One region of the Kitasatospora sp. NPDC091207 genome, then DNA from elsewhere that is predicted to be linked to it. Evidence: riboswitches for the same ligand, from Rfam matches in the RefSeq annotation. Region 1 holds a riboswitch; each other region holds the start of a gene.
What was found. Region 1 has a riboswitch for cobalamin ahead of ACIQTO_RS13450 (HoxN/HupN/NixA family nickel/cobalt transporter). Riboswitches for the same ligand answer to the same signal wherever they lie in the genome.
Positions count from the first base shown of each region.

Region 2: linked by a shared signal. The riboswitch ahead of ACIQTO_RS31820 (cobalamin biosynthesis protein) and the one ahead of ACIQTO_RS13450 (HoxN/HupN/NixA family nickel/cobalt transporter) in region 1 are both predicted to bind cobalamin.
Region 3: linked by a shared signal. The riboswitch ahead of metE (5-methyltetrahydropteroyltriglutamate--homocysteine S-methyltransferase) and the one ahead of ACIQTO_RS13450 (HoxN/HupN/NixA family nickel/cobalt transporter) in region 1 are both predicted to bind cobalamin.
Region 4: linked by a shared signal. The riboswitch ahead of ACIQTO_RS08800 (FecCD family ABC transporter permease) and the one ahead of ACIQTO_RS13450 (HoxN/HupN/NixA family nickel/cobalt transporter) in region 1 are both predicted to bind cobalamin.

Region 1 is NZ_JBIVVS010000006.1:72,537-80,123, reverse strand. It holds gene ACIQTO_RS13460 (hypothetical protein) at 1-1,075, opposite strand, end outside; partial or broken gene ACIQTO_RS13455 (ArsR/SmtB family transcription factor) at 1,278-1,619, opposite strand; cobalamin riboswitch at 1,702-1,895, shown strand; gene ACIQTO_RS13450 (HoxN/HupN/NixA family nickel/cobalt transporter) at 1,928-3,097, shown strand; gene ACIQTO_RS13445 (type B 50S ribosomal protein L31) at 3,173-3,424, opposite strand; gene rpmG (50S ribosomal protein L33) at 3,493-3,657, opposite strand; gene ACIQTO_RS13435 (M24 family metallopeptidase) at 4,003-5,109, shown strand; gene efp (elongation factor P) at 5,193-5,756, shown strand; gene nusB (transcription antitermination factor NusB) at 5,761-6,198, shown strand; gene ACIQTO_RS13420 (thioesterase family protein) at 6,356-7,183, shown strand; gene ACIQTO_RS13415 (hypothetical protein) at 7,354-7,587, shown strand, end outside.
Region 2 is NZ_JBIVVS010000027.1:30,276-37,862, reverse strand. It holds gene ACIQTO_RS31835 (hypothetical protein) at 1-430, opposite strand, end outside; gene ACIQTO_RS31830 (alpha/beta hydrolase family protein) at 902-2,017, opposite strand; gene ACIQTO_RS31825 (transcriptional regulator) at 2,214-2,930, opposite strand; cobalamin riboswitch at 3,171-3,333, shown strand; gene ACIQTO_RS31820 (cobalamin biosynthesis protein) at 3,429-4,400, shown strand; gene ACIQTO_RS31815 (cobyric acid synthase) at 4,397-5,938, shown strand; gene ACIQTO_RS31810 (putative cobaltochelatase) at 5,931-7,587, shown strand, end outside.
Region 3 is NZ_JBIVVS010000011.1:144,227-151,813, reverse strand. It holds gene ACIQTO_RS20175 (NAD(P)H-dependent flavin oxidoreductase) at 1-252, shown strand, start outside; gene folP (dihydropteroate synthase) at 350-1,198, opposite strand; partial or broken gene ACIQTO_RS20165 (methylenetetrahydrofolate reductase) at 1,329-2,093, shown strand; gene metE (5-methyltetrahydropteroyltriglutamate--homocysteine S-methyltransferase) at 2,222-4,531, opposite strand; cobalamin riboswitch at 4,669-4,893, opposite strand; gene ACIQTO_RS20155 (hypothetical protein) at 4,937-5,440, shown strand; gene ACIQTO_RS20150 (serine hydrolase domain-containing protein) at 5,940-7,010, shown strand; gene ACIQTO_RS20145 (serine hydrolase domain-containing protein) at 7,125-7,587, shown strand, end outside.
Region 4 is NZ_JBIVVS010000003.1:260,875-268,461, forward strand. It holds gene ACIQTO_RS08780 (GNAT family N-acetyltransferase) at 1-236, opposite strand, end outside; gene ACIQTO_RS08785 (nuclear transport factor 2 family protein) at 246-629, opposite strand; gene ACIQTO_RS08790 (ABC transporter substrate-binding protein) at 695-1,687, opposite strand; gene ACIQTO_RS08795 (ABC transporter ATP-binding protein) at 1,698-2,498, opposite strand; gene ACIQTO_RS08800 (FecCD family ABC transporter permease) at 2,498-3,574, opposite strand; cobalamin riboswitch at 3,678-3,797, opposite strand; gene sodN (superoxide dismutase, Ni) at 3,901-4,296, opposite strand; gene sodX (nickel-type superoxide dismutase maturation protease) at 4,482-4,922, shown strand; gene ACIQTO_RS08815 (CGNR zinc finger domain-containing protein) at 4,919-5,518, opposite strand; gene ACIQTO_RS08820 (amino acid ABC transporter ATP-binding protein) at 5,629-6,429, opposite strand; gene ACIQTO_RS08825 (amino acid ABC transporter permease) at 6,426-7,400, opposite strand; gene ACIQTO_RS08830 (ABC transporter substrate-binding protein) at 7,437-7,587, opposite strand, start outside.

The DNA.
Region 1 (7,587 bases):
GGTCGGTGAGCGGTCGCAGGGCCGCCGGATCGTGTTCGGCCACGGCCTGTTCGAGCTGGGCCAGCAGATCGCCGTCCGGGTCGAGCGGCGGCGCGGCCTGGCCGAAGGCGTAGCTGGGGGAGCGCGGGTCGAGCTCGTCGGCGCCGGTGGCGACCAGCAGGGTGTGGCGTTCCAGCGCGGCGCCGTAGAAGGAGACCGAGCCGTGGTCGCCGATCAGGCAGTCGGCGGCGACCAGCGCGGCCTGCCAGCCCTGGTGCGGCGGGACGAGCCGGAGCCCGGAGCGTTCGGCGGCGGCGAGCAGGGCCCGCGGATCGTGCCGGGCCCAGATGTTGGGGTGCAGGACGACGGCCACCGTGTACTCGTCGGCGGGGAGCCGGTCGACCAGCCGCAGCGGCAGCCGGGGGTGGCGGCCGAACAGGGAGTGCTCGCTCCAGGTGGAGTTGACCACGACCAGCCGGCGGCCGTCCACGGCGCCGAGCGCGGCCCGGTAGCCGTCCCGGGCGTCGAGGCTGTTCAGCATCCGGTCGAAGCACGGGTCACCGACCACCCGTGCGCGCGGCAGGGCCTCGGGGCAGGAGATCCGCAGCCGGTCCAGCTGTTCCTCGTGCGAGAGGCCCAGGACCTCGACGAACACCCGCCCGCGGTGGGTCAGTTCGCGGCGGGAGAGGCCGGCGGGGGTGACGGTGTCCCCGGTGGACTGGGACACCAGGCGGTTGTAGCCGGCTCCGTGCGGCAGGACGATCAGCGGGGCGTCCAGCCGGCCCATCGAGGAGTGGACGGCACAGGCGACGGCGAGGTCGAAGCGGTGCCGGGTGGCCTCCCGCCAGTCCAGGAGGGTGAACCCGGGCAGGCCGCGCAGGAACGCGTCCAGTCCGGCGGTGAAGGCCGAGCCGGGGTTGACGGTGAGGTAGAAGCGGACGCTGTCGCGGTCGCGGAGCAGGGTGAGCGCGTCGAGGACGCGGGTGGCGGACGTGAGGGTGCGGACGACCGCGAGGACGCGTGCCTCGACCGGCCGGGTGTTCCAGCGGTCGTCGTCGGGCCAGGCCCGGCCCCGGGGCCTGCGGCGGATCAGCACGCGATGATCGTACTCATCCGGGCGTGCGCCGGGGCGGTGGCCGGACGGTGGGTCAGCCGGCCGCGGTGGTGGGCTCGTGGGGCCCGGCCACGGGGGCCGGTTCGTGGTGCCCGGGTGCGGCGGTGGGCTCGTGGTGCCCGGGCGAGCCGGCGGGCTCGTGGTGCTCGGGCGAGCCGGCCGGTTCGTGGTGCTCGGCGGCGGCGCACGCGTCCAGCAGGGGGCGCATCGCCTCGTCCAGAAGCCGGTAGCGCACCACCCGCCCGTCCTTGTCGCCGGTGACCACGCCCGCCGTGCGCAGCAGCCGCAGTGCCTGCGAGACGGCCGGGTCGCGCATCCCGGTGGCGACCGCCAGGTCGGTGACGGCGAGCGGGCCGGCCCGGTGCAGGGCGAGCAGCAGGGCGAGCCGCCCGGGGTCGGCGAGCAACGAGAACCGCTCGGCCCAGGACCGGACGTGCCCGGTGTCGCCGATCGCGGCGATGGCCTCGCAGACCCGGTGCCCGTCGATGGTGCGGTGGCCCGCGCGGTCGGCCGGTACGAGATGCATGCGGACATTCTCGCAGCCCCGGGGCTGTGATTCCGGACACCTGCGTAGGTGCGCAGCCTTGCAAGGGTGTGGCGGGGGACCCTACGGTGTTGCCCGCCGTGGTGTTCGGGAAGACCGGTGACGGACTCTCAGGAGTCCGGAGTCCGGAGCGGCCCTCGCCACTGTGATCGGGGGAGTCGTCCGTGCCCACGACGCCACTGGGTGCCTCGCGCACCCGGGAAGGCGGGCACGGGAGCCCCGTAAGCCAGGAGACCGGCCACGGCATCTCACGAACGACTTTCCACGAGGTGCTGGAGCGTGATCCCACGATGAACCTGCCCGAAACCGCCGCCCCCGCGGCGCCGTCCGCCTTGCCCGCCTTCCGCTGGAAGCGTGAGGACACCATCCGTACGGCCGGGTTGATGGGGGTGATCCTGGCCATGCACGTGGTGGCGTTCGGGACGCTCTTCTTCCTGGTGGCACCCGAGGGCTACGCGGTCGGTACGCAGGTCTTCGGGGTGGGCCTGGGGATCACCGCCTACACCCTCGGCATGCGGCACGCCTTCGACGCCGACCACATCGCGGTGATCGACAACACCACCCGCAAGCTGATGGCGGACGGCAAGCGGCCCGTCTCGGTGGGCTTCTGGTTCGCCCTCGGGCACTCCTCGATGGTGGTCCTGATGGCCGCCCTGGTGGCGGGCGGCGCCCAGCTGGCCAACACGCTGATGGACGACGAGTCCCCCACCCACCAGTGGCTGGGCGTGGTGGGCACCTCGGCGTCCGGTGCCTTCCTGTACCTGATCGGCGCGCTCAACCTGGCCGCCCTGTTCGGCATCCTGAAGGTGTTCCGGTCGATGCGCGAGGGCCGCTTCGACGAGGCGGAGCTGGAGGAGCACCTCAACGCGCGCGGCCTGCTGGCCCGGGTGCTGAACCGGGCGACCCGCTCGATCACCCGGCCCGGCCAGATGTTCCCGGTGGGGATGGTGCTCGGCCTCGGCTTCGACACCGCGACCGAGGTGACGCTGATGGTGATGGCCGGCTCCGGCGCGGCCTCCGGGCTGCCCTGGTACGCGATCGTCTGCCTGCCGCTGCTGTTCGCGGCGGGGATGAGCCTGTTCGACACGCTGGACGGGACGTTCATGAACTTCGCGTACCAGTGGGCGTTCTCCAATCCGGTGCGCAAGGTGTACTACAACCTGACCATCACTGGGCTGTCGATCGCGGTGGCCTTCATCATCGGCACCATCGAGCTGGTCGGGGTGCTGCACGAGAAGCTGGACCTCACCGACCCGGTGAGCGGCTGGATCGCCGACCTCTCGCTGGACAACGTCGGCTACGTCATCGTCGGGCTGTTCGTGGTGGTCTGGGCAGCGGCGATCGCCTACTGGCGGCTGGCCGGTGTCGAGCGGCGCTGGAGTCCGCGGTCCACGCTGCCCGCGGGTGACGTGCCCGCCCAGGGGGCGGCGGCCGAGGACGCCGCCGACCTCGCCACGTAGCCGGGCGTCCTCGACGCGCGAGGCGGCGCCCACCCGAGCGGATCGGGTGGGCGCCGCCTCCGGCTGTCCGCCGGATCAGCCGTGCCGCGTGCCGTAGCGCTGGTGGAAGCGCTCGACGCGGCCGGCGGTGTCCAGGACGCGGGACCGGCCGGTGTAGAAGGGGTGGCTCGCCGCGGAGATCTCGACGTCGACCACCGGACGGGTGGTGCCGTCCTCCCGGGTGATCGTCCGGTCGCCGGTCAGGGTGGAGCGGGTCAGGAAGGTCAGGCCGCCGGCCGTGTCGCGGAAGACGACCGGGCGGTAGGAGGGGTGGATGCCGGGCTTCATCAGCGGGGCTCCTCTCGGGTCGGAGGGTGGGGCGGGGGAGTCGGGGTGCGGGCCGGTGCGGGCCGGGGTCAGCGCTCCTCGCGGAAGTCGACGTGCCGGCGCGCGGCCGGGTCGAACTTGCGCAGCACCAGCCGGTCCGGGTCGTTGCGGCGGTTCTTGCGGGTCACGTACGTGAAGCCCGTTCCGGCCGTGGACCTGAGCCTCACGACGGGGCGCAGTTCGCTGCTGGCCATGGGTCCTCCTCCTGGTCCGGGCGGCCCGGCGGGGCCGCCCCGGCGCCCGGTCGAGGCCGGACACCGAAATGGAAGTCGTTTTCGTGTGGTCCAACGCGGCCGCCGCCCGGCCCATTCCCGGGCCGTCGGGCCCGGCTCGGCCGCGGGCCGTCGGAGGTACTGCCGTCGGCCGCGCGCGACCGCGCACACGCCGGGGCTCACGACGGCCGGGCCCGCTCCGACCGCCCGTCCGGGGAGGCCGCCCGGCCATGCCCGTCCGCCCGCCACCGGCCCGGCTGCCCGGTCCGGGGCCCGGTCGGATCCGCTCGGCGGGCGGATCGTGGTGCGGCTCCGTAGGCTCGACGCATGTCTGATGCGTACGCGGGCCGGCGGGAGCGTCTGAGGGTGCACTGCAGTGCGACCGGGGCCGATGCGGCGCTGATCACCCGGGCGGCGAACGTGCGGTACCTGACCGGGTGCCCGCCGTGCGGCGCGACGCTGCTGCTGACCCGGGAGCAGGTCCTGCTGGCGCTGCCGGACGACCTGCCGCCGGACGACACCGGTGAGCACCTGATCGCCGAGGACGTCACCCGGGTACCGGTGGCGGCGGGGGCGGACACCGCGCTGGCCGGCGCCGCGGCCGCGGCCCGGCTCCGGGTCGGCGACCTCGCGGTGGAGGAGCACGACCTGACCGTCACCCGGCACCGGGCGGTGGCGGGCCTGGCCGAGGGCGTCCGGCTGGCCGATCTCGGCCGGGCGGTCGAGCGGCTGCGGGTGGTCAAGGACGAGCACGAGATCGCCGACCTGCGGATCGCGGCCGAGATCGCCGACCAGGCGCTCGGCGAACTGCTGGAGTCGATCCTGGTGGGCCGCACCGAGCGGCACCTGGCGATGGAACTGGAACGCCGGATGATCGACCACGGCGCGGACCGGGCGGCCTTCCCGGTCTCGGTCGGCACCGGCAGCCACTCCGGTCAGCAGGCCCACCAGCCCACCGACCGGCGGGTGGAGGAGGGCGACTTCCTCACCGTCGTCCTCGGCGCGCAGTACCGGGGGTACGGCGTCTCCACCGCCCGGACCTTCGTGATCGGCGCGGCCCCCGCGCCCTGGCAGGTGGAGCTGCACCGGCTGGTGTTCCGGGCCCAGCGGGCCGGGCGGGAGGCGCTCGGTCCGGGCGTCGAGCAGTACGTGCCCGACCAGGCCGCCCGGGAGATCCTCCACGCGGCCGGGCACACCGAGAGCTCGCCGCACCCCGTCGGGCACGGCATCGGGCTGGAGATCCGGGAGGCCCCGCGCCTCGGGCCGTCGGACATGGGTAAACTGGACAGCCGCGTGCCGGTCACCGTCGGTCCAGGGGTTCACCTCCCGGGCCGGGGCGGTGTCCGGATCGAGGACACGCTCGTGGTGCGCCCCCTCGAAGAGGGCGGGCCCGAGCTGCTCACCATCACCACCAAGGAGCTCCTCGCCCTGTGATCCGTGACCGCCCGGAGGCGGCCGCGGGCGGCAGGACGCGTCCCTTGGTTCCTTGACAGCTATATCCAGGAGTAAGTGCGCCCGTGGCTTCCACGAACGATCTCAAGAACGGCATGGTTCTCAAGCTGGAGGGCGGCAAGCTCTGGTCCGTCGTCGAGTTCCAGCACGTCAAGCCCGGTAAGGGCCCGGCCTTCGTGCGCACCAAGCTCAAGGAGGTCCTGACGGGCAAGGTCGTCGACAAGACCTTCAACGCCGGCACCAAGGTCGAGACCGCCAACGTCGACAAGCGTGGCATGCAGTTCTCGTACAAGGACGGCGAGAACTTCGTGTTCATGGACACGGACACCTACGACCAGACCACGATCGAGCCCGCCGTCGTCGGCGACGCCGCGAAGTACCTGCTGGAGGGCTTCGAGGCCCTGGTCGCCATGTACGAGGGCGCCCCCCTGTACATCGAGCTCCCGGCCTCGGTCGAGCTGACCATCTCCCACACCGAGCCGGGCGTCCAGGGCGACCGCTCCACCGGTGGCTCCAAGCCGGCCACCCTGGAGACCGGTGCCGAGATCGCCGTGCCGCTGTTCATCGTGACCGGCGAGAAGATCAAGGTCGACACCCGCGACGGCGGCTACCTCGGCCGGGTGAAGTAAGTCCGTGTCGGCCGCACGCAGTAAGGCCCGTACGCGAGCCTTCCAGATCCTCTTCGAGGCCGACCACCGCGGGGTCGACCCGCAGCGGGTCCTCGCCGACTGGGTGGCCCGGGCCCGGGAGCCCAAGCCGGACGAGGGCACCCCGCAGGTCGGTGAGTACACCATGGAGCTGATCGAGGGGTACGTCCAGCACGCCCGCCGGATCGACGACCTCATCTCCGAGTACGCGGTGGGCTGGACGCTCGACCGGATGCCGATCGTGGACCGCAACGTCCTGCGGCTCGGTGCGTACGAGCTCATCTGGGAGGACGGCGTCCCGGACGCGGTCGTCCTGGACGAGGCCGTCGAGATCGCCAAGGAGTTCTCCACGGACGACTCCCCGGCCTTCGTCAACGGCCTGCTCGCCCGCTTCCTGGAGCTCAAGCCGAGCATCCGCCGGTAGCGGCACCCGACGTACGGCCGCCGGACCCCGAACAGGGGTCCGGCGGCCGTCGTGCGTTCGGGCCGGGTGGCGTATGTTGGGTCCTACTCGCCAGTAACCTGGTGCGCCGGTGACCCCGCTCGCCGGTGATCCCGCAGCGAAGGGCAGGCCACCCCCCATGACCACGGCGATCCGCAGCGAGTTCGACCAGGGCATCGCCCTCAGCCGGCACCCGGCCGAGCCGGGCCGCTACGACGGTGAACTGGGCGCCGGCTGGCAGATCGGCGGCGGCGTCAACGGCGGGCTGCTGCTCGCGATGGCGGGTCACGCCCTCTCCCTGGAGCACGGCGGGCACGCCGACCCGGTCTCGATCAGCGGCTACTACCTCTCCGCCTCCCACCCCGGCCCGGCCACCGTCCGCACCGAGGTGCTGCGCAGCGGCCGCTCGCTCTCCACCGGCACCGCCTCGCTCAGCCAGGACGGCGTGGAGCGGCTGCGGGTGGTCGCCACCCACGGCGACCTCGCCGACGCGGCCGGCGACGTGCGCACCACCGCGGTGCCACCGCAGCTGCCGCCGCCGGACCAGTGCGTCGGCGTCGAGCACGCCCCCAAGGAGCTGATCGCGCAGGCCGCCCTGCTGGAGCGGTTCGACCTGCGGCTCGACCCGGCCACCATCGGCTGGGCGCTCGGGCAGCCCTCCGGCCACGGCCGGATCCAGGGCTGGTTCCGGCTCGCCGACGGCCGCGAGCCCGACCCGCTGCTGCTCCTGCTGGTCGCCGACGCGCTGCCGCCGGTCACCTTCGACCTCGGCATGCCCGGCTGGGCCCCCACCGTCGAGCTGACCGTCCACCTGCGGGCGAAGCCGGTGCCGGGCTGGCTGCGCGTCACCCACGCCACCCGCAACGTGGCCGGCGGCTACTTCGAGGAGGACGCCGAGGTCTGGGACGAGTCCGGCCGCCTCGTCGCCCAGTCCCGCCAGCTCGCCCGGGTCCCGCGTCCGGCGTGACCGGCCCGGCCTGACGGACGGGCCGCGCCCGGCCCGGCGGGCGCGCGACACGCCGGTCTCACGGTCGGTTACATTCCTGTGACACGCCGTACGTGTGCGACACGCGGGGCTGGGGAGGACAAGGTCGGCGGCAACCCCGCCGCTGACCGCCACCGCCCCAGGAGCCACCGATGAGCCGCAACGGCCGCGCCCGCCGCACCCCCGACTGCACCGCCGCCGGCCCCCGCCCGCGGGCGCGGGCGCGGGCGCGGCACGAGCGCCGCCGGGCGGACGGCGCCGAGCAGGCCTTCGTCATCGGTGTCCTGACCAGCGCCGCCGACTTCGAGCGCGCCGGCGCCTGGCGCCTCTCCGACGCCCCGGACTACGAGACCTACCTGCGGGAGACCGCCGACCTGCTCACCGAG
Region 2 (7,587 bases), on a different contig from region 1:
CCACCAGGTGCAGGAAGGAGAGCAGCTGGGGTGCCTGGTCGACGGCCTGCCCGGCGAGCACCGCGAAGACGCCGCGCAGGGCGGCGGGCGGCACCGGGGCGAGCAGCGTCCAGGCGTCGAACAGGGCCGACCAGCCGCGGACCACGGCCTCGTCGTCGTGCTCCCAGGCGTGCAGGCGCCAGCCGGGGGCGGCGCCGCCGTCCCGGGCCTCGACCAGGCCGACCAGCAGGGCCTGGCCCCAGGCCTTGGTGGCGGCGCCCACCGTCATGGCGAGGGCGCGGCCGGCGTCGCGGGCGTCCTCGGGGAGCAGCTCGCCGCGCTTGTCGACCTCGGCGAGTTCACCGGCCCAACGGGCGATGCGGACGGCGTCGATCAACATCCGACGGGCCAGCGGGGCCAGCTCGGCGGGAGCGGGGAAGCCGTCCGGCACCGGGACCCGGCCACGGCCGGGGGCTGGTGCGGGGCCTCGTCGGCGGGGTACGCCGGAGCCGCCCGGCCTGGCGCCGGCGGGGCGGTGGGCAGTTCCGGGGAGACGGGTCACCGTCGCACCGGAGCCGATCGTCGGCGGGAGCTGGGCATCACGGTCGCGCGGATTCCGAGACGTCACGTCGAGCAGTCTTCCCCTTGTACCGGCCTTCTGTCACATCCGATCGGCCCCGACTACCGGGAGGCGGTCGCGGTGGGTCGACAAGATCGGGCAACAGAGGCCAAACCGCCTGGCCGGATCTGTCTGACACGGACACGCCAGCTCGGGGGCGGTGTGGTGGACGGGGCGGCAGAAGAGGACCGGCAGGGGGCTCCGGCCCCGTCCGGCGCCGCCCGGGAGCGGAGCCGCGGGGGCCCGGAGCCGCGAGGTTCAGAGCGGCGGGGCCCGGAGCGGCCGGCCTCGGAGCGGCGCGGCTCAGAGCAACGGGGTGAGCCAACGCCGGAGGTGCTCCTCGTAGCGGTCGGGGTCGGCGTTCCAGAGGCCCGCGTGCTCCCCGCCGGGCACGGCCTGGAGGCCGACCACGTCGGAGCGGCGGTCGGCCAGCCGGGCGGCGGCCCGCCAGGGGGCCAGCGTGTCGTCGGGCCCTTGCAGGAGGAGGGTGGGCACCCGCAGGTCGGTCCCGTCCGCGAGGCGCGCGAAGTCGGCCAGATCCACACCGGCGCGACCCTCGGCGGCGAGCGCGCCCAGCTCGGCGGCGGCGCCCCGGTAGCCGGCCCGGGCCGCGCCCCGGCGGGCGGAGGCCGACCAGTCGAGCACCGGGGAGTCCAGCACCAGGCCGCTGATCGCGGACGCCCAGGCGGAGCGGGCCGCGGTCTGCAGCACCATGGTCGCGCCGAGCGACCAGCCGTACAGGACGACCCGCCCGGCGCCGCTGTCGAGGGCCAGCCGCAGGGCCGCCTCGATGTCCCGCCACTCGGTCTCGCCGAAGTGGCCGAGGCCGTCCGGGGAGGCGGGCGCGCCCTCGTCGCCGCGATAGGTGACGGCGAGGACGGGCAGGCCGAACCGCTGCAGCACGGGGATCACCGGGAGGGTCTGCTGCCGGTCGGCGCCGGGGCCGTGCACCAGGATCACCCAGGTGCCGCGCTTGCCGTCGAGCCGCCAGGCGGGCAGCGCGCCCAGCTCGCCCTCGACGGCGGTCTCGGTGAACGGCAGGCCGAGCGCGGAGGTCGGATCGCCGACGTGGACCCGGGGCGTGAAGCGGACCGCGGTGCCGGGTGCCAGGGTGCCCCGGTCGGCGCGGACCAGTCGCCGGGTGACGCCCCGCTCGTCGGCGTGCAGGACCTCGTCGACCACCGCGTGCCCGCCGTCGGCCCATTCGACGGCCCAGCGGCCGGGGCGGGCGCTCTCGGCGGTGCGGGTGAAGGTGGCCCGACCGGCGCCCAGGGCCAGCACCACCACGGGGCCGGCGGCCCGCTCACGGGCGGCCGCCGGGTTGACCATCCGCTCGGACGCCCTCCGGCCGATCAGCAGGACGGCGGCCCCGGTGCCGACGGCGGCGGCCGCCACTACGGCTGCGGTTCCCCAACGCATATCGCTCCCCGCTCGTTCGTCGCGGACTGGGCAGTGTGCCCACCAGTCCACTCGCGGGGACGGCGCCCGGCCACCGGACACGGCCGTCCGGGTCACGCCGGGCCAGGGTTCGCGGCACGGCTCGCGGCACGGCGCGGCTCGCGGCACGGCGCGGCTCGCGGCACGGCAGGGAGAGAGCGGAGCGGACCGCGGCCGGTCAGACCGGGATCCCGGTCTCCAGCCGCCCCAGCAGCTCCCAGAACCGCTCGCCCAGCGGCCGGGCCACCGGCGCCGCGGCGGGGCCCGCCGCCGGGGCCGGGGAGCCCCAGCTGCCGGCGCCCCAGTGGGAGGCGACCTGGTACTCGCTCTGCAGCGCCGTCAGCACGGCGACGAGGTCGTCCTCGTGCACCGGCACGATCCGGCCGATCGCCCGGACGTGCGCCTGCCAGCGGCCGTCCACGCCCTGCCGCAGCCGCCGGTCCAGCTCGTCCGCCCGGCCCGTCACCGCGACCAGCTCGCGCAGCGTCAGGCCGAGCACCTGGGCCAGCGCGTACGTCTGCTCCTGCCCACCGTCCCACTGGCCGGTCGCCTCCGCCCGCTGGTACTGCCGCAGGTCGATGCCGATCCGGCGGGCCGCGCTCTCCTGGTTGAGCTCCCGGGCGACCCGGAAGTCCCGCAGCCGGGCCGGGCGGACGCCCATCAGCTGGGCCGGCGGGCACCAGAGCGCCCGGGCCAGCGCGACGAACTCCTCCTCGGCGGGGCGCAGCTCACCGCTCTCCCAGCCGAGCAGGTGGGCGGGCAGCAGCCGGACACCGTGCGCGGCCATGCCCTCGACCACCTGTTCGGGGGTCAGGCCGAGTCCGGCGCGGTGCGCGCGGGCGGCCGCGGGCGAGAAGGGCACCGGAGGCACGGCGGGTGGCTGTCTGCGTCGCATGGGACCCGACGGTAGGGGGTGGTCCGGCCGCCCCCCAGCCGCCGAACACACGAAGCGGGCCTGGAGGGTTCTCCAGGCGACTGGACGATCGCACAGGCTGTCATGCCCCTGCGGGGGGTGGTGATCAGAGATAGCGACGGGGCCGGGAAACCCCCGGGCGCTGTGACCAACCCCTCCGTGACCTTGGTTGACGCACGGTTCGGCCGCGTGATGGGATCCTTCAGCCAAACGGAGGCATGCAGAGGAAGCCGGTGCGAGTCCGGCGCGGTCCCGCCACTGTCACCGGGGAGCACACTCGGAGCCCCTCCTCGCCCCACGCGGCGCCGGAGGGGTCCATCGCGGCGGGCCGTCAGAAGCAGCCGGAAGGCCCGGGGGTGCGTTCGACCCGGAAGCCAGGAGACTCTCGCCCCCGGTTCGTCGATCCAGGGCGCGGACCCTGAGTGAGGACACGCACGCGATGCAGGCTGCCCCGACCTTCCGAGCCCTCTGCTGTCCACCGTGCGCCCGCTGACCCGCGCCGCCGCCTTCGCGCTGGGCGCCGTGGCCGGGTACCTCGCCGACGCCCGCTTCGCCGATCCGCGGCGCGGCCACCCGGTGGCCGTCTTCGGCAGTGCGGCCGGCCGGCTGGAGCGGCGGATCTGGCGCGACGACCGCGCGGTCGGCACCGCCTTCACCGCGCTCTGCGTGGGTGCCGTCGCCGCCGGCGCGGTGGCCGCCGACCGCACCCTGGGCCGCCGACCGCTCGGGCGGGCCGCGCTGGCCGCCGCCGCGACCTGGACGGTGCTCGGCGGCACCTCGCTCACCCGCGAGGCCCGCACGATCGGGCGCTCGCTCGCCGCGCACGACCTCGCGGCGGCGCGCGGGCGGCTGCCGCACCTGTGCGGACGCGACCCGAGCGCCCTCGACGAGCGGCAGATCGCCCGCGCGGTGGTCGAGTCGGTCGCCGAGAACACCGCCGACGCCGTGGTCAACGCGCTCGTCTGGGGCGCCCTCGCGGGCACGCCCGGGCTGCTGGCGTTCCGCGCGGTCAACACCCTCGACGCGATGGTCGGCCACCGCTCGCCGCGCCACGCCCGGTTCGGCTGGGCCTCGGCGCGGCTGGACGACGTGGCGGGCTGGCCGGGCGCCCGGCTGACCGCGCTGCTGGCGGTCGCCGCCGCGCCCGAGCCCCGGACGGCCTGGCGGGTCTGGCGCCGGGACGGCTCCGCCCACCCCAGCCCCAACGCCGGCCAGGCCGAATCGGCCTTCGCCGGCGCCCTCGGCGTGCGCCTCGGCGGCACCCTGCGGTACGGCAGCCGGGTGGAGCACCGGCCGGTGCTGGGCGGCGAGCTGCGGCCGGTGACGGTGGACGACATCGAGCGCGCCTGCCGGCTCTCCCGCCGGGTGGGACTGCTCGCACTGGGTACGACCGTCGCCGGGCACGCCGTCGTGCGGGCACTCGGGGCGGGGACGAGAAGGGGGAGCGCATGAGCAACGCACTGCTGGTCGCCGGGACGACCTCGGACGCCGGGAAGAGCGTGGTCACCGCGGGCATCTGCCGCTGGCTGGCCCGTCAGGGCATCGCCGTGGCGCCGTTCAAGGCGCAGAACATGTCCTTGAACTCCTTCGTCACCGCCGACGGCGCGGAGATCGGCCGCGCCCAGGCGATGCAGGCCCAGGCGGCCCGGGTGGAGCCCGAGGCGGCGATGAACCCGGTGCTGCTGAAGCCCGGCGCGGACGGCCGCAGCCAGGTGGTGCTGCTCGGCCGGGCGGTCGCCGAGGTCGGCGCGCTGGACTACCGCGAGCGCAAGCCCGTCCTGCTGGAACGGGCCCTGGAGTGCCTGGCCGACCTGCGCCGCCGCTACGACGTGGTGGTCTGCGAGGGCGCCGGGTCGCCCGCCGAGATCAATCTGCGCGACCGGGACATCGCCAACATGGGCCTGGCCACCGCCGCCGCGCTGCCGGTCGTGGTGGTCGGCGACATCGACCGCGGCGGCGTGTTCGCGGCGATGTACGGGACGCTGGCGCTGCTGTCGCGGGAGGACCAGCGGCATGTCGCGGGCTGGTTCGTCAACAAGTTCCGCGGCGACGCGCGGCTGCTGGCGCCCGGGCTGGAGATGCTGCGCGAGCTGACCGGCCGTCCGGTGCTGGGCACCCTGCCGATGCTGTCCGGGCTCTGGCTGGACGCCGAGGACTCGCTGGACCTGACCACCGTGGTGGACCGCACCGAGGGCCGCGGACCGCTCGGCGCCGACGTGCTGCGGGTGGCCGTGGTGCGCTTCCCCCGGCTCTCCAACTTCACCGACGTGGACGCGCTGGCGCAGGAGCCCGGGGTGCTGGTCCGCTGGGCCACCCGGCCCGAGGAGCTGGCCGACGCCGACCTGGTGATCCTGCCCGGCACCCGGGCCACCGTGGCCGACCTGGCCTGGCTGCGCGAACGCGGCCTGGAGCCGGCCCTGCGGGCCCGGGCCGCGGCCGGGCTGCCGGTCCTCGGCGTCTGCGGCGGCTACCAGATGCTGACGCGCGCCATCCACGACGAGGTCGAGTCCCGGGCCGGCGCCGTCGACGGCCTGGCCCTGCTACCCGCCCACGTCCGGTTCGGCGCCGAGAAGGTGCTCGCCCGGCCGGTCGGCCGGGCGTTCGGGCAGCCGGTCGCGGGCTACGAGATCCACCACGGCGTGGTGACCGTCGAGGGCGGCACCGCGTTCGTCACCGACGAGGACGGCCGGAGCCTGGACGGCTGCCGGGTCGGACCGGTCTGGGGGACGACCTGGCACGGCGTGCTGGAGAACGACGACTTCCGCCGCGCGCTGCTGCGCGAGGTGGCCGGGGCGACGGGCCGGGCCTTCGTGCCGGCCCCGGACACGTCGTTCGCCGAGGCGCGCGAGGCCCGGCTGGACCGGCTGGGCGACCTGATCGACGAGCACGCGGACACCGACGCGCTGTGGAAGCTGATCGAGGGCGGGGTGCCGGCCGCGGGTTCGCTGCCGTTCCTGCCGCCCGGGGCCCCCTTGGAGAATCATGAGTGACGTCCGCTACCCCTTCACCGCGATCGTCGGAATGGCCGACCTGCGGCTCGGGCTGCTGCTCAACGCGGTCTCCCCGGCCGTCGGCGGCGTGCTGGTGCGTGGTGAGAAGGGCACCGCCAAGTCGACCATGGTGCGCGCGCTGGCCGGCCTGCTGCCGTCCATCGCCGCCGTCGACGGCTGCCGCTTCGCCTGCGACCCGGCGGCACCGGACCCGCACTGCCCGGACGGCGCGCACGACGGCGCCGACGAGTCCCACCGCCCCGCCCGGCTGGTCGAGTTGCCGGTCGGCGTCTCCGAGGACCGGATCGTCGGCTCGCTGGACCTGGAGCGCGCGCTGGCCGAGGGCGTCAAGGCGTACGAGCCGGGCCTGCTGGCCCGGGCGCACCGGGGCGTGCTCTACATCGACGAGGTCAACCTGCTCCAGGACCACGTGGTGGACCTGCTGCTGGACGCGGCCGCGATGGGCCGTTCCTACGTGGAGCGCGAGGGCGTGTCGGTGCGGCACGCGGCGCGGTTCCTGCTGGTCGGCACGATGAACCCGGAGGAGGGCGAGCTGCGCCCGCAGCTGCTCGACCGGTTCGGCCTGACCGTGGAGATCGCCGCCACCCGGGAGCCGGCGGAGCGCGCCGAGGTGGTCCGCCGCCGGCTGGCCTACGACGCCGACCCGGCCGGCTTCGCCGTACGGTTCGCCGAGGACGAGCGCGCGCTCGCCGGGCGGATCACCGCGGCGCGCGAGCTGCTGCCCGCGGTCGTACTGACGGACGTGGCGCTGCGCCAGATCACCGCCGTCTGCGCCGCGTTCGAGGTGGACGGGCTGCGCGCGGACATCGTGATGGCCCGCACCGCCGTCGCCCTGGCCGCCTGGGCGGGCCGGACCGAGGTGCTGGAGGAGGACGTCCGCAAGGCCGCCCAGCTGGCCCTGCCGCACCGCCGCCGGCGCAACCCCTTCGACGCGCCGGGCCTGGACGAGGAGCAGCTGGACCGGACGCTGGAGGAGCACGCCCGGCCCGAGGAGCCCCAGCCCGAGGAGTCCGCCGCCGAGGAGCCGAAGCCCGAGGGCGAGGACCCCCGGGACGGCGGGCCCGAGGACGACGGTCCGGGCCCGGACGGCGGCGGCCCGGACGGCGGCCCCGACAACGGCGGCGGCGCACCCGCGCCCTCCGACGCGCCCGACGGCTCCGCGGCCGCCGGGCCCGAGCCGGAGGCACCGGCCGCCGGGGAGCCGGTGCCGCAGCAGAGCCGCGGCGGCGCCCCGGAGTCCGCGCCGGTGGCGGCCGGCGAGCCGTACCGCACCCGGCTGTTCAAGGTCGAGGGCACCGGCAAGGGCGCCCAGGGCCGCCGCTCCCCCGCCGAGACCGACGGCGGCCACACCATCCGCGCCCGCCGCCCGCAGGGGCGGCTCGCCCGGCTGCACCTGAGCGCCACCCTGCGGGCCGCCGCGCCGCACCAGGTGGCGCGCGGGCGGGACTCGCGGGCGCTGGTGCTGCACAAGGACGACTTCCGCGAGCAGGTCCGCCAGGGCCGCGAGTCCAATCTGGTGCTGTTCGTGGTGGACGCCTCCGGCTCGATGGCGGCCCGGCAGCGGATGACCGCCGTCAAGGGCGCCGTGCTCTCGCTGCTGATGGACGCCTACCAGCGCCGCGACAAGA
Region 3 (7,587 bases), on a different contig from region 1:
CCCTACCTCGACCGCTGGCGCGGCCGGGAAGCCGAGTTGGCCCGCGACCTGCGGGCCCGTCAGGACTACCGGGACGACGTCGCACGAGGGGTCATTCCCCCGATGCCGGTCTGGGCGGGCGAGGCGGTCGACCTCATCACGGATCTACCGTCCGCGGCCGACCTCGTCACCACCTTGGCCGCCCAGGCCGAGGACGCCCTGTCCCGAGCCGGAAAGCGCGGGCCGGAGAACCGGCCACGAACCCGCGACTGACGACGCCCGCCCGCTCGCACGTCGCGGGCTCGGCGGCGACCTCGCCAGGCAGGCCCGTCACTCCCGTTCCCGGCCACGGCGCGAACTCGGCCACCGGTCAGCCGGCCGCCGCTCGCAGGGCGGCCACCACGCGGACCGCGTCGGCGGTGCCCGGGACGTCGTGGACACGCACGGCCCATGCGCCCTGGACCGCTGCCAGCGTGGACACGGCCGCCGTGGCGGCGTCGCGGGCGCGGGCGGGCCGGGGCTCACCGGTCGCCGGGTCGGCGAGCAGTGTCCCGAGGAAACGCTTCCGGGACGCCGCCACCAGGACGGGGCGGCCGAGGGCGGCCCAGGCGTCGAGCCGGGCGAGCAGGGCCCAGTCGTCCTCGCGGCCCTTGGCGAAGCCGAGGCCCGGGTCGACGACGAGCTGGTCGAGGTCCACCCCGGCGGAGACCACCACGGCCATCTGGTGTGCCACCTCGCTGATCGCCTCGGCCACGACGTCCTCGTACTCCGCGAGTTCGTCCATCCCGGCGGACTGTCCCCGCCAGTGCATCACCACGAAGGGAACACCGGTACGGGCCACGACGGACGCCATCCGCGGATCCGCCCGGCCTCCGCTGACGTCGTTGATGATCCGCGCGCCGCAGTCCACCGCCGCCTCGGCGACGTCCGCGCGCATCGTGTCCACGCTGACGGCCACTCCGGCGGCGACGAGTGCCCGCACCACGGGAAGCACCCGTCTCGTCTCTTCCTCCGGGGTCACCCTGACGGCACCCGGACGGGTGGACTCGCCGCCGACGTCCACGATGTCGGCGCCCTGCGCCGCCAGCCTCAGCCCGTGGGCGACCGCCCGGCCGGGATCGAGCCACAGGCCACCGTCGGAGAACGAGTCGGGAGTGACGTTCACGATTCCCATCACTCCGCAGCGACCCCAGTCGTCCACTCCGGGCAGCTTGTCCATGCGCATATGCGTGGGACCATTGTGACTCATGGTGCCTCATTCACTTCCCGACTCAGCTCCGGCCTCAATTCGGTGTATCAACAAGTGGACAGGGTGAGCCAGCACCACCGGCCGACCCGATCATGTCCCCATGGCTCTCGGAACCCCCAGCACAAGGACTGATCGGGCACTCTCCATCCGCGAACTCCTGGCAACGGGGGAACGCTCGTACTCCTTCGAGTTCATGCCACCCCGAAGCGCGCAGGCGGAAGCGGGACTGTGGAACGCGATCCGCAGGTTGGAGGTACTTCCTCGGTCACTATGCTGACCAGGGAGTTCGCAACGTCCTCGCGCTGCGCGGCGATCCGCCCGGCGATCCGCTCGGCGCGTGGGCGCGCCACCCGGACGGCGTGGAGTACGCGGCGGAACTCGTCCGGCTGATCAAGGAGTCGGGGGACTTCTGCGTCGGGGTGGCCGCCTTCCCGGAGCTGCACCCCCGGTCGCCCGACTGGGACAGCGAGATCCGGCACTTCGTGGAGAAATGCCGGGCGGGGGCCGACTACGCGATCACCCAGATGTTCTTCGACGTGGACGACTATCTGCGCCTTCGGAACCGGGTGGAGAAATCAGGATGCGACATCCCGATCATCCCGGAGATCATGCCGATCACCACGACGCGGTCCCTCGACCGTATTCCGGCGCTCAGTACCGCGGTCATTCCGAAGACATTCTCCGACCGCATGAGAGCCGCCCGGGACCGCCCTGACGAGGTCCGCGCCATCGGCATCGACCACGCCACGGAAATGTGCCGGCGACTGATTTCCGAGGAAACCCCGGACTGCATTTCATGACCATGAACTTCTCCACGGTCACGACGGAGATCTACCAGAACCTGGGCCTCGACGGCCGGGGGTGAACGGTGACCGTCCCGTGGAGCGCGGGACGGTCACCGCACCGGCGGCGCCCGGCCCGCACGTGACGTTCTGCCCCGGACGGTGCCGGGGCGGGTGGTCGCGAGGTCGCACCCGCCCCGGCAGGACGACGTCAGCCGGCCAGCTCCCCCCGGACCGCGCGGGCCGCGGCGACCAGGTTCTCCAGGGAGGCGCGGGTCTCGGTCCAGCCGCGGGTCTTCAGACCGCAGTCGGGGTTGACCCAGAGCCGCTCCGCCGGAATCGCGGCCAGGCCGGCCCGCAGCAGCGAGGCGGCCTCCCCGGCGCTCGGCACCCGGGGCGAGTGGATGTCGTAGACACCCGGGCCGACCTCGCGCGGGTAGCCGGCCTCGGCGAGCTCGTGGGCGACCTCCATGTGCGAACGGGCCGCCTCCAGGGAGATCACGTCGGCGTCGAGCTCGTCGATCGCGGTCATGATCGCGCCGAACTCGGCGTAGCACATGTGGGTGTGGATCTGGGTGTCGGCACGGACCCCGGAGGTGGAGAGCCGGAACGACCCGGTGGCCCACTCCAGGTAGCCGGGGCGGTCGGCCGCCCGCAGCGGCAGGGTCTCGCGCAGCGCGGGCTCGTCGACCTGGATGACGGCCGCGCCGGCCGTCTCCAGGTCGGTCACCTCGTCGCGCAGGGCGAGCGCGACCTGCCGGGCGGTGTCGCCGGTCGGCTGGTCGTCCCGGACGAAGGACCAGGCGAGCATGGTCACCGGGCCGGTGAGCATGCCCTTGACCGGACGGTCCGTCAGGTCCGCCGCGTAGCGGTACCAGTCGACGGTCATCGGGTGCGGGCGGGAGATGTCGCCGGCCAGCACCGGCGGGCGGACGTAGCGGGTGCCGTAGGACTGCACCCAGCCCTGCTGGGTGGCCAGGTAGCCGGTCAGCTGCTCGGCGAAGTACTGGACCATGTCGTTGCGCTCGGGCTCGCCGTGGACCAGGACGTCGATGCCGGCCTTCTCCTGGTAGGCGATCACCTCGCGGACCTCGGCCCGCATCCGGTCCTGGTAGGCGCCGTCGTCGATGCGGCCGGCCCGCAGGTCGGCGCGGGCCGTGCGCAGTTCGGTGGTCTGCGGGAAGGAGCCGATGGTGGTGGTCGGCAGCAGCGGCAGGTTCAGGCGGGTCCGCTGCGCCTCGGCGCGCTCGGGGTAGGCCTGGGCGCGGTGGGCGTCCGCGGGGGTGGTGGCGGCGACGCGGGCCCGGACGGCCGGGTCGTGGGTCAGCGCGGAGGCGGCACGGGAGGCCAGGTCGGCGCGGTTGGCGGCCAGTTGGGCCGCGATGGTGTCGACTCCGTCGCGCAGGCCGCGGGCGAGGATGGTGATCTCCTCGGTCTTCTGGCGGGCGAAGGCGAGCCAGCGGGCGACCTGCGGGTCGAGGTCGCGTTCGGCGTCGGCGTCGAGCGGGACGTGCAGGAGGGAGGAGGACGGCGCGACGTCGACCCGGTCGGCCAGCCCGAGCAGGGTACCGAGGGTGGCGAGGGACTTCTCCAGGTTGTTGATCCAGATGTTGCGGCCGTCCACCACGCCCGCGACCAGGCGCTTGCCGGGCAGGCCGCCGACGGCGGCAAGGTCGTCGAGGTTGGCGGCGCCCGGGCCGGTGAAGTCCAGGCCGATGCCCTCGATCGGGGCCTTGGCCAGGACGGGGAGGGCCTCGCCGAGGCGGTCGAAGTACGTCGCGGCCAGGATGCTCGGCCGGTCGGTGAGCGCGCCGAGTTCGCGGTAGACGCGGGCGGCGGCGTTCAGCTCGGCCGGGGTGCGGTCCTGGACCAGGGCCGGTTCGTCGAGCTGGACCCACTCGGCGCCCGCGGCGCGCAGGTCGGCGAGGAGTTCGGCGTAGACGGGCAGCAGCCGGTCCAGCAGGGTGACCGGCTGGAAGTCGGCGGCCACGCCGGGAGCGGGCTTGGCGAGCAGCAGGTACGTCAGCGGGCCGACCAGCACCGGCCGGGCCCGGTGGCCGAGGCCGAGGGCCTCCCGCAGTTCGGCGACCGGCTTCGCGGAGTTCGCGACGAAGACCGTGTCCGGGCCCAACTCGGGTACCAGGTAGTGGTAGTTGGTGTCGAACCACTTGGTCATCTCCAGCGGCGCGACATCCTGCGTGCCGCGGGCCATGGCGAAGTAGCCGTCCAGCGGGTCGGCCTCGACGGCGGCGCGGTGGCGCGGCGGGATCGCGCCGACCGCGACCGTGGTGTCCAGGACGTGGTCGTAGAGCGAGAAGTCGCCGGTGGGGACTTCGGTGACGCCCGCCCCGGTCAGCCGGCGCCAGTTGTCACGGCGCAGTCCGGCGGCGGTGGCGTGCAGGGCGGCGGCGTCGACACGGCCGGCCCAGTACCCCTCGACGGCCTTCTTCAGCTCCCGGTTCGGGCCCTGCCTCGGGTAGCCGTACACGGTGGCCTGCGGGGTGGTGGAACTCGATGACACGGAACTCTCCTTCGCGAGTCGCGCTGCGATCCCGGGAGAGCACGACGGCGTGGAGGTACGACAGTGGGGGCACGGCACCAGGATGGGCCCGCCCGCTCCGCCGACCCGCCCTCGAGGTCACCGAGATCACCGCGTGCGGGGTGCACGCGGACAGTGGCAGGTCTTCGGACTCGCGGGCACATCCACCTGTCGAACCAGGCGGACCCCTACTGGCCGTCGCTTCCCGGACCCCGCTGGGGCCCAGTGCATGTGACGGCGGTCGTTCCCACTCACCGCTGCGGGGCAGTCCCGGATTCCCACCGGGTTCCCTCTTACGACGCCATGGCTGGAGGACACGGCGAACCTACTGCGAGGCCCAGCCTAGGCCCAGCGAGGCGCGCCTGTCGCCGCTTGTCCGGATACCGGATGGCCACGTGGACCGTTTCCGGCCACGCAAGCGCCCCGGCGCGCTCCGGCGCGGCCGGGCCGATGGCCTCGGCGGTGAAGGGCCCGGCTCCACCGGCGTCGGCGGCCTTGCCCCGCCGCAGCCGGACCGCCACGATCACCAGGCAGGCCGTCGGCGTGTTGAAGGTGGCGAGGACGGGTGCAGGGCGCCTTGAAGCGTCCGACCTCGGCACCCTGCTTCGCACGACCGTAGACGCGCCGGTGGGTGGGGTCGATGTCGACGAACGCGACCTTGTCCGCGCCCGGCAGCAGTGGCGTCGTCCGGGCCAGTCGGGCAAGGAAGTGCCTGTGCACCGCGTGGAGTTGCCGGTTGTGGCCGTGCGTGAAGGCGCGCAGGGAGGTACCCAGCGTCGAAGGTGCGCGCTCCCCGCCGAACAGCAGGCCCAACGCGCCGTGCCGCAACCGGTCGGTGTCGTCGATGGGGGCATCTCCGCTTTCATGTCCGGGCCCTGGACCGGCCATTGACCGGTGGATTCGGACTCAGGTCGCGGTTGCTCGTCATCCCTGTGACCCCGGGGGGGGTGAGCTGCCGGGCTGTCGAGCATGGCCACGAACTGGTCGACTCGCGTCGGCCAGGAGGGGGAGCCCCACCAGTCCTCGACACAACGGTTGCGCCACGCACTGTCGGTGCTGTCGATCGCGAGAACATCCAGCAGCGCGTTGAGGTCGGCGGGATCGATCCCCGCCCTCGCTTGAAGCATCTCCTCGACGGCTCCTTCGGTCGGCGTCGGTGGCCAGGAGCACGGTCCTGGCCGGGGGCGGTTCCCGGAGCCTGCTCCCGGGTGCGGTCTCGTCCTGGGTGCGGACGAACTCCCCTGCCCTCGAATGGTCCTCTTGATCAAGGCCGGGAATCACCGGCGCCATTCATCGGAGGGTTCCTTTCGTGTACGAGCATGCACCGCACAGCCGCTTTTTGAACCGGCATCGGGTGGTGGCGGTCGTGACCGCCGTGGCAGCCGGGGTCATGGCGGCCGGAGCACTGGCACCGACCGCGGCGTTCGCGGGCGGCAGGCCGGACAGTGTCCAGTCGAGCCTGAACGCGCTGGTGAAGGACGACGGCCTGCCCGCCGCGCTGGCCGCCGTCAAGGGCCGTGACGGCCGCACCCGCAACTACACGGCCGGCGTCGGCAATCTCGCCACCGGGGCCAAGGTGCCCGTGGACGGGCAGGTACGGATCGGCAGCAACACCAAGACCTTCACCGCCGTCGTCGTGCTCCAGCTCGTCGCCGAAGGAAAGGTGGGCCTGGACTCCCCCGTTGAGACCTACCTGCCGGGTCTCCTGCGCGGTGACGGTATCGACGGGCGCCACATCACCGTCCGTCAGCTGCTGCAGCACACCAGCGGCCTGCCCGAGTACGTGGACAAGGACTCGATCCTCACCAGTCCGACGCGGTACTACGAACCGCGTGAACTCCTTGACGTGGCCCTCGCCCAGAAGGCCCACTTCGCCCCGGGCACGCGGTGGGAGTACAACAACACCAACTACCTGCTGGCGGGCCTGATCATCCAGAAGGTCACCGGGCGGCCGATCGGTGAGGAGATCAACCGGCGCATCGTCGACCGCATCGGCCTGCGCCACACCTACTTCCCCTCCCCGGGGGACATGAGCATCCACGAGGACCACCCCAAGGGCTACAACCGGGACGCCGACGGCTCGCTCCGCGACTACACCGAACTGGACCCGTCCTGGGGCTGGGCGGCAGGCGCAGTCGTCTCCACCAACAGCGACATCACCCGCTTCTACACCGCGCTCCTCGGCGGCCGTCTCCTGCCCGCGGCGCAGCTCGCCCAGATGCGCACCACGGTCTCTGCCGACGAGGTAGGTCCGGGCGCCCGCTACGGGCTGGGCCTGGTGAGCCGGCCGCTGTCGTGCGGTGGCCTGTACTGGGGCCACGGCGGGACCATTCCGGGCTACGACACCGCCGGGGGTGCCACCGATGACGGCCGCGCCGTCAGCATCGCCGTGACCATGATCCCGAGTGGCGCGGCCGGGCAGCACGTGGAGGCCACGGTGGACTCGGCCATGTGCCGCTGACCTTCCCCGATCCGGCCTGAGCGTCCGCACCGGTACGACCAGCGGGTTCTGCGCGCACCTGCGGGCAGAACCCGCGCGCCCCCCAATTCCACTCTCCAGCAGAGGAGTTCCTCCGTGAACGAGCACGTACAGCCCGCCCGGGCCCACCGCCGCCGCCGTGGTCGGCGCGGGGTGGTGGCGGTCGTGGCCTCCGTGGCCGTCGGCGTCGTGGCGGCCGGAGCACTGGCACCGACCGCGGCGTTCGCGGGCGGCAGGCCGGACAGTGTCCAGTCGAGCCTGAACGCGCTGGTGGAGGACGACGGCCTGCCCGCCGCGCTGGCCGCCGTCAAGGGCCGTGACGGCCTCACCCGCAACTACACGGCCGGCGTCGGCAATCTCGCCACCGGGGCCAAGGTGCCCGTGGACGGGCAGATACGCGCCGGCAGCAACACCAAGACCTTCACCGCCGTCGTCGTGCTCCAGCTCGTCGCCGAAGGAATGGTCGGCCTCGACGCGCCCGTCGACACCTATCTCCCCGGCCTGCTGCGCGGCGACAGCATCGACGGACGCCACATCACCGTCCGCCAGCTGCTCCAAC
Region 4 (7,587 bases), on a different contig from region 1:
CCGTGGGTCCCGCGCCAGGTCGAGAAGTTGAGGAACCAGACCGCGAAGCCGACCGTCTCGCCGGTGGTGTCGTCCTCGGCGATCAGGCCGAACAGCGCCGGGGCGGCGCCGAACAGGGCCTCACGCAGCTGCTCCTCGGTGGCGACCGCCTCGTGCGGCGCCTTCTCGTACTCCGCGAGCTCGCGGATCATGGCGTGGATGACCGGGACATCGGTGACTACGGCGGTGCGGATCATGCCACGAGCCTACTTGGCCTGCTCGTCCTCGTCCCAGGCCTGGATCGAGGTCTGGTCGACGATCCGGCCGTCCCGCAGGTCCGCGACCGAGGTGACCAGCACCCGCACCCCGTCGGGATAGCGGCAGGACTCCATGAAGGCCAGGCGGTCGCCGTCGAGCACCACCCGCTCCAGCCGGTGGCTCATCTCCCGGCCGTAGACGTCGTCGAGCATGGCGCCGATCTCGTCCAGGCCGTGCATCACCAGCGGGTGGCTGGGCTGGGTCTTGCGGTCGACCATGCGCAGTTCGGCGTCGTCCGCGTACAGCGCCAGCAGCGCGTCGGCGTCGCTGCGCTCGATGCCCTCGCGCAGCGCGCCGGTGTCGAAGGCGGACGGCGCGGCCATGATGGTCATGTTCTCGCTCCTCCGGTCGTTTCCGTCGGCTCGTACCTCCGAGCGTACGCCCGCCGCCGCGCGGCTCAGCCGGTCGTCACACCGCGCAGGTACGCCGCGAGCGCGGTGATCGCGGCCGGGTTGCGCGGGCTCTCCACCAGGTCGACGTAGTCCAGGACGAAGATCCGGTCGTCGCGGACGGCGGCGACGCCCGCCAGCGGCGGGAAGGACTTGAGGAACTTCCGCTTGGCCTCGGCGTCGGGCGAGCCGTAGTTGTTGATGACGATCACCTCGGGGTCGCGCTGGACCACGCTCTCCCAGCCGACGGTGGTCCAGGAGTCGGCGAGGTCGCCCATCACGTTCTGCCCGCCGGCCTTGGCGATGATCTCCTCGGGCGCGGCGAACTTCCCCGAGGTGTACGGCTTGTCCTCGCCGCTGTCGTACAGGAAGACCCGGGGCCGGCGCTCGGGCCGCGGGACGGCGGCGACCTGGGCCCGGAACTCGGCGATCAGCTTGTCGGCCCGGTCCCGGACGTCGAAGATCTCGCCGAGGTTGGCCAGGTCGGTGTAGAGCGCGTCCAGCGGGGACATCACACCGCGCTCGGGGCCCTTGCCGCTGCGGCAGGACTCGCTGAGCACGTAGGAGTCGATGCCCAGGCCGGCCAGCGCCTGCGGGGTGAAGCCGCCGGCCTCGTCGAACCCGTAGTGCCAGCCGGCGAAGACCAGGTCGGCCTTGGCCTCCAGGGCGATCTCCTTGGTGATCTGCTGCTTGGAGAGCCAGGTGGTCTGCTGGTAGCCGTCCTTCCAGGCCACCTGGTCGACCCGGCCCTTGTCGTCGGGCATCACGTAGCCGGCCATCCGGTCGGCGAGGCCGAGCGCGAGCATCAGCTCGGTGATGCCGACGTCGTTGGTCACCGTCCGGGCCGGCTTCCGTTCGAAGGTGACCTCGGAACCGCAGTTGTCGACGGTCACCGGGTAGTGGGCGGAGCCGGCGGCGTCCCCGGCGGGGGCGATCTCGGCGCCGCAGCCGGTCAGCGCGAGGGTGAGCAGGGCGGCGGTGGCAACGGCCTTGGTGCGCATGGGGGTTTCCTCAGCGGGGGGAGTCGGCGGGGACGGGGGAGGACGGGCGGAGCCGGTCGAAGAGCAGCTGGACGGCGCCGGTCCCGGGGTGCTTCACGGGGGTCGCGCGGACGCCGAACACCTCGGCCAGCAGGGCGGGCCGCAGCACCTCGGCGGGCGTCCCGGAGGCGACGATCCGGCCGGCCGCGATGACGTACAGCAGGTCGCAGTGGCCGGCCGCCAGGTTGAGGTCGTGCAGCGCCGTGAGCACCGTCGGACCGGCCTCCCGGACCAGCGTCAGCACCTCCAACTGGTGGGCGATGTCGAGGTGGTTGGTGGGTTCGTCGAGCACCAGCACCCGGGGCTCCTGGACCAGCGCGCGGGCGATCAGCACCCGCTGCTTCTCGCCCCCGGACAGGCTCAGGAAGCCGCGCCCGGCCAGGTGGCCCGCGCCCACCCGGTCCAGCGCGCCGGCGCACCGCCCGGTGTCCGCCGCGGTCGGCCGGGCGAACCCGCCGCGGTGCGGCAACCGGCCCATGCCGACCACCTCGGCCACCGTGAAGTCGAACTCGGCGGAGTGCTCCTGCGGCAGCGCGGCCACCCGCCGGGCGGCCTCGCGCGCGGCGAGCGCGTGCAGGTCCTCGCCGTCCAGCCGGACGGCGCCGGCGGCGGGCCGCAGCGCCCGGTAGACGCAGCGCAGCAGGGTCGACTTGCCGCTGCCGTTCGGCCCGACCAGGCCGACCACCTGCCCGGCGGCGGCGCCGAGCGTGACGTCGTGGACCAGCCGGGTGCCGGCCAGGTCGACCGAGACGGCGTCGAGGGCGAGATCCATCAGCGGCCTCCGAAGGTGTAGCCGCGACGGCGCATCAGCAGCAGGAAACAGGGCACTCCGAGGACGGCGGTGACCACCCCGACCGGCAGTTCGGCCGGCGCCAGCAGGGTGCGGGAGACGATGTCCACCCAGACCAGCAGCAGGGCGCCGGCGAGCGGCGCGACCAGCAGCACCCGGCGGTGTCCGGCGCCGACCAGCATCCGGGTCAGGTGCGGCACCATCAGGCCGACGAAGCCGATCGCGCCGCTGACCGCGACCACGGTGCCGGTGACGGCCGCGGTCACCACGAACAGTTCGCGGCGCAGCCGGTCGCCGTCCACCCCGAGCGAGGCCGCCGTCTCGTCGCCCATGGCGAGGGCGTCCAGCCGCCCGGCGGCGCAGGCCAGGTAGGCCAGGCCGGCCGCCACGGTGGCGGCGGCGATCGGGACGGACCCCCAGGTGGCCCCGCCGAGGCTGCCGAGCAGCCACATCATGGCGCTGCGGGCGGCCTCGCCGCGCGCGGCGCCGAACACCATCAGCGCCGTCACCGCCGAGAAGCCGTAGGACATCGCGGTGCCGGTCAGCACCAGCCGCAGCGGGGTGAGCCCGTACGCCGTCCGGGCGGCGGCGTACACCAGGACCATCGCCAGCAGCGCGGCGGCGAACGCGGAGACCGAGATCGCCCAGACCCCGAGCGAGGCGAAGGCGCCCAGCAGCAGGACGGCGTTGGCGCCGACCGAGGCGCCGGAGGAGATGCCCAGGACGAACGGGTCCGCCAGCGCGTTGCGGACCATCGCCTGCACCGCGACGCCGGTGGCCGCGAGCCCGGCGCCGACCACGGCGGCCAGCACGGTGCGCGGCAGCCGGATCTCCCAGACGATCGCGTACGCGGCCGCCTCCCCGGCCTCCAGCCGGCCACCCGTCAGCCCGGCGCCGAGCAGCCGCAGGACGCGCGTCCAGCCGAGCCCGGTGGAGCCCAGCGCCACTCCGCAGACCAGCGAGAGCAGCAGGGCCGCGACCAGGCCGGCGGCCAGGGGCACGACGGGTATTCGACGGGCCGTCCGTTCGGGGGCCGGTGCGGTCACTGCGGTGCTCACGGGCGGCGCGCCTTCGCCTCGGGCCGTCGACGGCAGCGAGGCGGCGCGCCCGGGCCGCACTGCTGCCGGGGCGCCATCCCCTCGCAGTCCACGGCGAGTTGTCGGGAGATCCGCGTCCCGGGGCGATCGGGCTCGCGGGGCACGGGGCCCCGCCCACCGTTGCGGGTCAGCGCCGGATTCACACCGGACTTCTCCCTGGGACGCCCTGGCAGCATAACAAGCACGGGGGCCCGGCACCCCTTACCGGGGGGTCCCGCGTGCGGGAACGCGCGACCGCCCCCGTCCGGCGGTCCGGACGGGGGCGGTCGGCGGTGCCTGATCGGCGATCAGGCCTGCTTGGTCTCCCAGAAGATCTTGTCGACCTCGGCGATGAGGTCGAGCAGGGCCTGGCCGGTGGCCGGGTCCGTCGACGCCTTGGCGGCCGAGGCGGCCTTCAGGGTGTCGTTGATCAGCTGGTGCAGCTGCGGGTACTTCTCGAAGTGCGGGGCCTTGAAGTAGTCGCTCCACAGGACCGAGATGTGGTGCTTGACGGCCTCGGCGCGCTGCTCCTTGATGATCAGGGCACGGGTGCGGAACGCCGGGTCCTCGTTGGCCTGGTACTTCTCCTGGGTGCCCTTCACCGACTCGGCCTCGATCCGGGCCTGTGCGGGGTCGTAGACGCCGCAGGGCAGGTCGCAGTGGGCGTGGGCGGTGGCGCGCGGTGCAAACAGACGAGAGAACATGGGAGTCCTTCCTTAGATCGTCTTCCCGCGCCCGAGATTACCCTTCCGGTCACCGGGTTTCGCGGTCGGGCGGCGGGCCTAGGGCAAAAGGTGGAGCCGGAACCGGGCCAATTCGGGCATCGGCCGATGGCGGCCCGTACGGCAGACTGGGACGCGGCGAGCCGGGAGGAGGAGGCGTGGCGCGGATGGCGGAACCGGAGGGCGGCACCCCGGGGGGTGGCGCGCCGTTCGGGCTGATCGATGTGGCGGGGCCCTCGATGGCGCCGACCCTGCGTGAGGGCGACCAGCTGCTGGTCCGGTACGGCGCGCGGATCAGACCGGGATCGGTGGTGGTGTTCCGTCACCCCTTCCAGCAGGACCTGCTGGTGGTGAAGCGGGCCGTCGAGCGGCGCGCGAAGGGGTGGTGGCTGCTCTCCGACAACCGGCCGGTGGACAGCGACAGCCGCAGCTACGGAGCCGTCCCGGACGAGCTGGTGCTCGGCCGGGTGCTGCTGCGGCTGCGTCCGCGCCCGGCCTGGCTGGCCCCCGGCCGCCGGCTGGAGCGCCTGCTGCTGACCGGCCGGCCCGGCCGGGTCCCGGGACTGGCCCGCCGGCTGGGCGTCTGGGTCGACCCGGGCGGCCGCTAGGCCTGGCCCTGGCCGGCCAGGGCGGACGCCTCCTGGGCCTCCTGCCGCTTGCGGGCCCGGTACGCGGCGACGTTGGCCCGGGTGGCGCACCGGTCGGAGCAGTACCGCCGGGACCGGTTGGTGGAGGTGTCCAGGTAGGCGTTGCGGCAGGGCGCGGCCTGGCAGATGCCGAGCCGGTCGGCGCCCAGCTCGGTCAGGTGGACGGCCAGCCCCATGCAGGCGACGGCGCTGAAGTGCGCGGTGGCGGTCGGGGAGTTCTCGGCGAGGTGCAGGTGCCAGCGCGGCCGCCCGGCGTCGTCCAGGTAGTCGTGCCCGGAGACCAGCGGGCTGACCGGGTACTCCATCAGCAGGCTGTTCAGCAGGTCGACGCCGCGGATCTCGTCCCCCTCGGCGGCGGCTTCGAACACCCCGCGCAGCCTGGTCCGGACGGCCCGCAGCCGCGGCAGGTCCGCCTCGTCGGCGAGCGCGGCGGCCCGGGAGGAGTCGGAGAACAGCGACCGCACCGCGTCCACCGAGGTCAGTGAGTCGGTGCCGCGCTCGGGCTCCTCGGTGTTCACCAGCCGGACGGCCAGATCGGCGTACGAGGCGAGCTCCACGGTGGTCCTTCCAAATTCGGTAACGGGCTGATTGGCTCCAGCCTATTACCCGGGCGGGGAAAACGTCGGCGCCCGGCAGGACCGGCCTGCCGGGCGCCGTGACGGTGCGCTCAGAGCACCTTGGACAGGAACGCCCGGGTGCGCTCGTGCTGGGGGTCGGTGAGGACGTCGCGCGGGTTGCCGGACTCGACCACCACACCGCCGTCCATGAAGACCAGCGCGTCGCCGACCTCGCGGGCGAAGCCCATCTCGTGGGTCACCACGACCATGGTCATGCCCTCCTCGGCGAGGCCGCGCATGACGTCCAGGACGTCGCCGACCAGCTCCGGGTCGAGTGCCGAGGTGGGCTCGTCGAAGAGCATCAGCTTGGGCTTCATGGCGAGTGCCCGGGCGATCGCCACCCGCTGCTGCTGGCCGCCGGAGAGCTGCGAGGGGTAGTTCTTCGCCTTGTCGGCCAGGCCGACCCGCTCCAGCAGGGCCATCCCGCGGTTGCGGGCGTTCGCCCTGGACTCGCCCTTGACCTGCACCGGCGCCTCGATGACGTTCTCCAGGGCGGTCATGTGCGGGAACAGGTTGAAGCGCTGGAACACCATGCCGATGTCGCGCCGCTTGAGCGCGACCTCGTTCTCCTTGAGCTCGTAGAGCCGGTCGCCCTTCTGCCGGTAGCCGACCAGCTCGCCGTCGACCCAGAGCCGGCCGGCGTTGATCTTCTCCAGGTGGTTGATGCACCGCAGGAAGGTCGACTTGCCGGAGCCGGAGGGGCCGATCAGGCAGAACACCTCGCCCTGCTTGACCTCCAGGTCGATGCCCTTGAGCACCTGGACCGCGCCGTAGGACTTGTGGACGTCCTCGGCCCGGACCATCGGGCCGCCGTTGCCGGCGTCGGCGGGGGTCTTGGTCAGATCGGTCATACGTGACCACCTCCCTCGAGCCCCGGGACCACGTCGGGGGTGGTCTTCGGGGTGGGCTTCCCGGCGAACAGTCTCCGCAGCCGCTGGATCGGCGTGGGCGGGAGCGTCCGGTTGGAGCCGCGGGCGTAGTGCCGCTCGATGTAGTACTGGCCGATGGTCAGCAGCGACGTGAAGAACAGGTACCAGAGGCTGACCACGATCAGCAGCGGGATGTTCTGGTAGTTCCGAGAGTAGATCACCTGGCCGGCCCGGAAGATCTCCTCCAGGGAGATCACGCTGACCAGCGACGTGGTCTTGAGCATCGAGATGGTCTCGTTGCCGGTCGGCGGGATGATCACCCGCATGGCCTGCGGCAGCACGATCCGCCGCATGGTCTGGAACCGGCTCATGCCGAGCGCGTGCGAGGCCTCGCTCTGCCCCTCGTCGACCGACTGGATGCCGCCCCGGACGATCTCCGCCATGTAGGCGGCCTCGTTGAGGCCCAGGCCCAGCAGGGCGGCGACGAAGGTCGGGATCAGGACGTTGGTGGACTCGGACCAGAACTCCGGTCCCCACGGCACGCCGATCGAGAGCTTGGCCCAGATCAGGCCGAGGAAGTTCCAGAACACCAGCTGCACCAGGACCGGCGTGCCGCGGAAGATCCAGATGTAGATCCACGCGGTGCCGGAGAGCAGCGGGTTGGGGGAGAGCCGCATCACCGCGAGGATGATGCCGCCGACCACGCCCATGATCATGGCGAGCGCGGTCAGCTCCAGTGTCACGAGCATGCCGTGCACGATGCTGTCGTGGAAGAGGTACTTCCCGACGATGTCCCACTTGAAGGCGGGATTGGTGAAGAGGGCGCTCAGCAGCATCGCCGCGAGCAGGGCGATGACGACGGCGCCCGCCCAGCGTCCGGGGTGGCGGACGGGGACGGCCTTGATGGTCTCAGGCCGTCCCTTCGTCGCCTTCCCCTTGTCCAGAGAGTTCACGGTGTGGCCTCGGGGGAGAGAGAGTCAGGCGGAGGGTCAGCTGACGGCGCCGTTGACGGTCGACTTGTCGAGCGCACCGGCCTCGACGCCCCACTTGGTGAGGATCTGCTTGTAGGTGCCGTCGTCGATCAGCGACTGGACGGCGCCCTGGACCGCGGGGGTGAGCGCCGAGCCCTTGGCGAGGGCG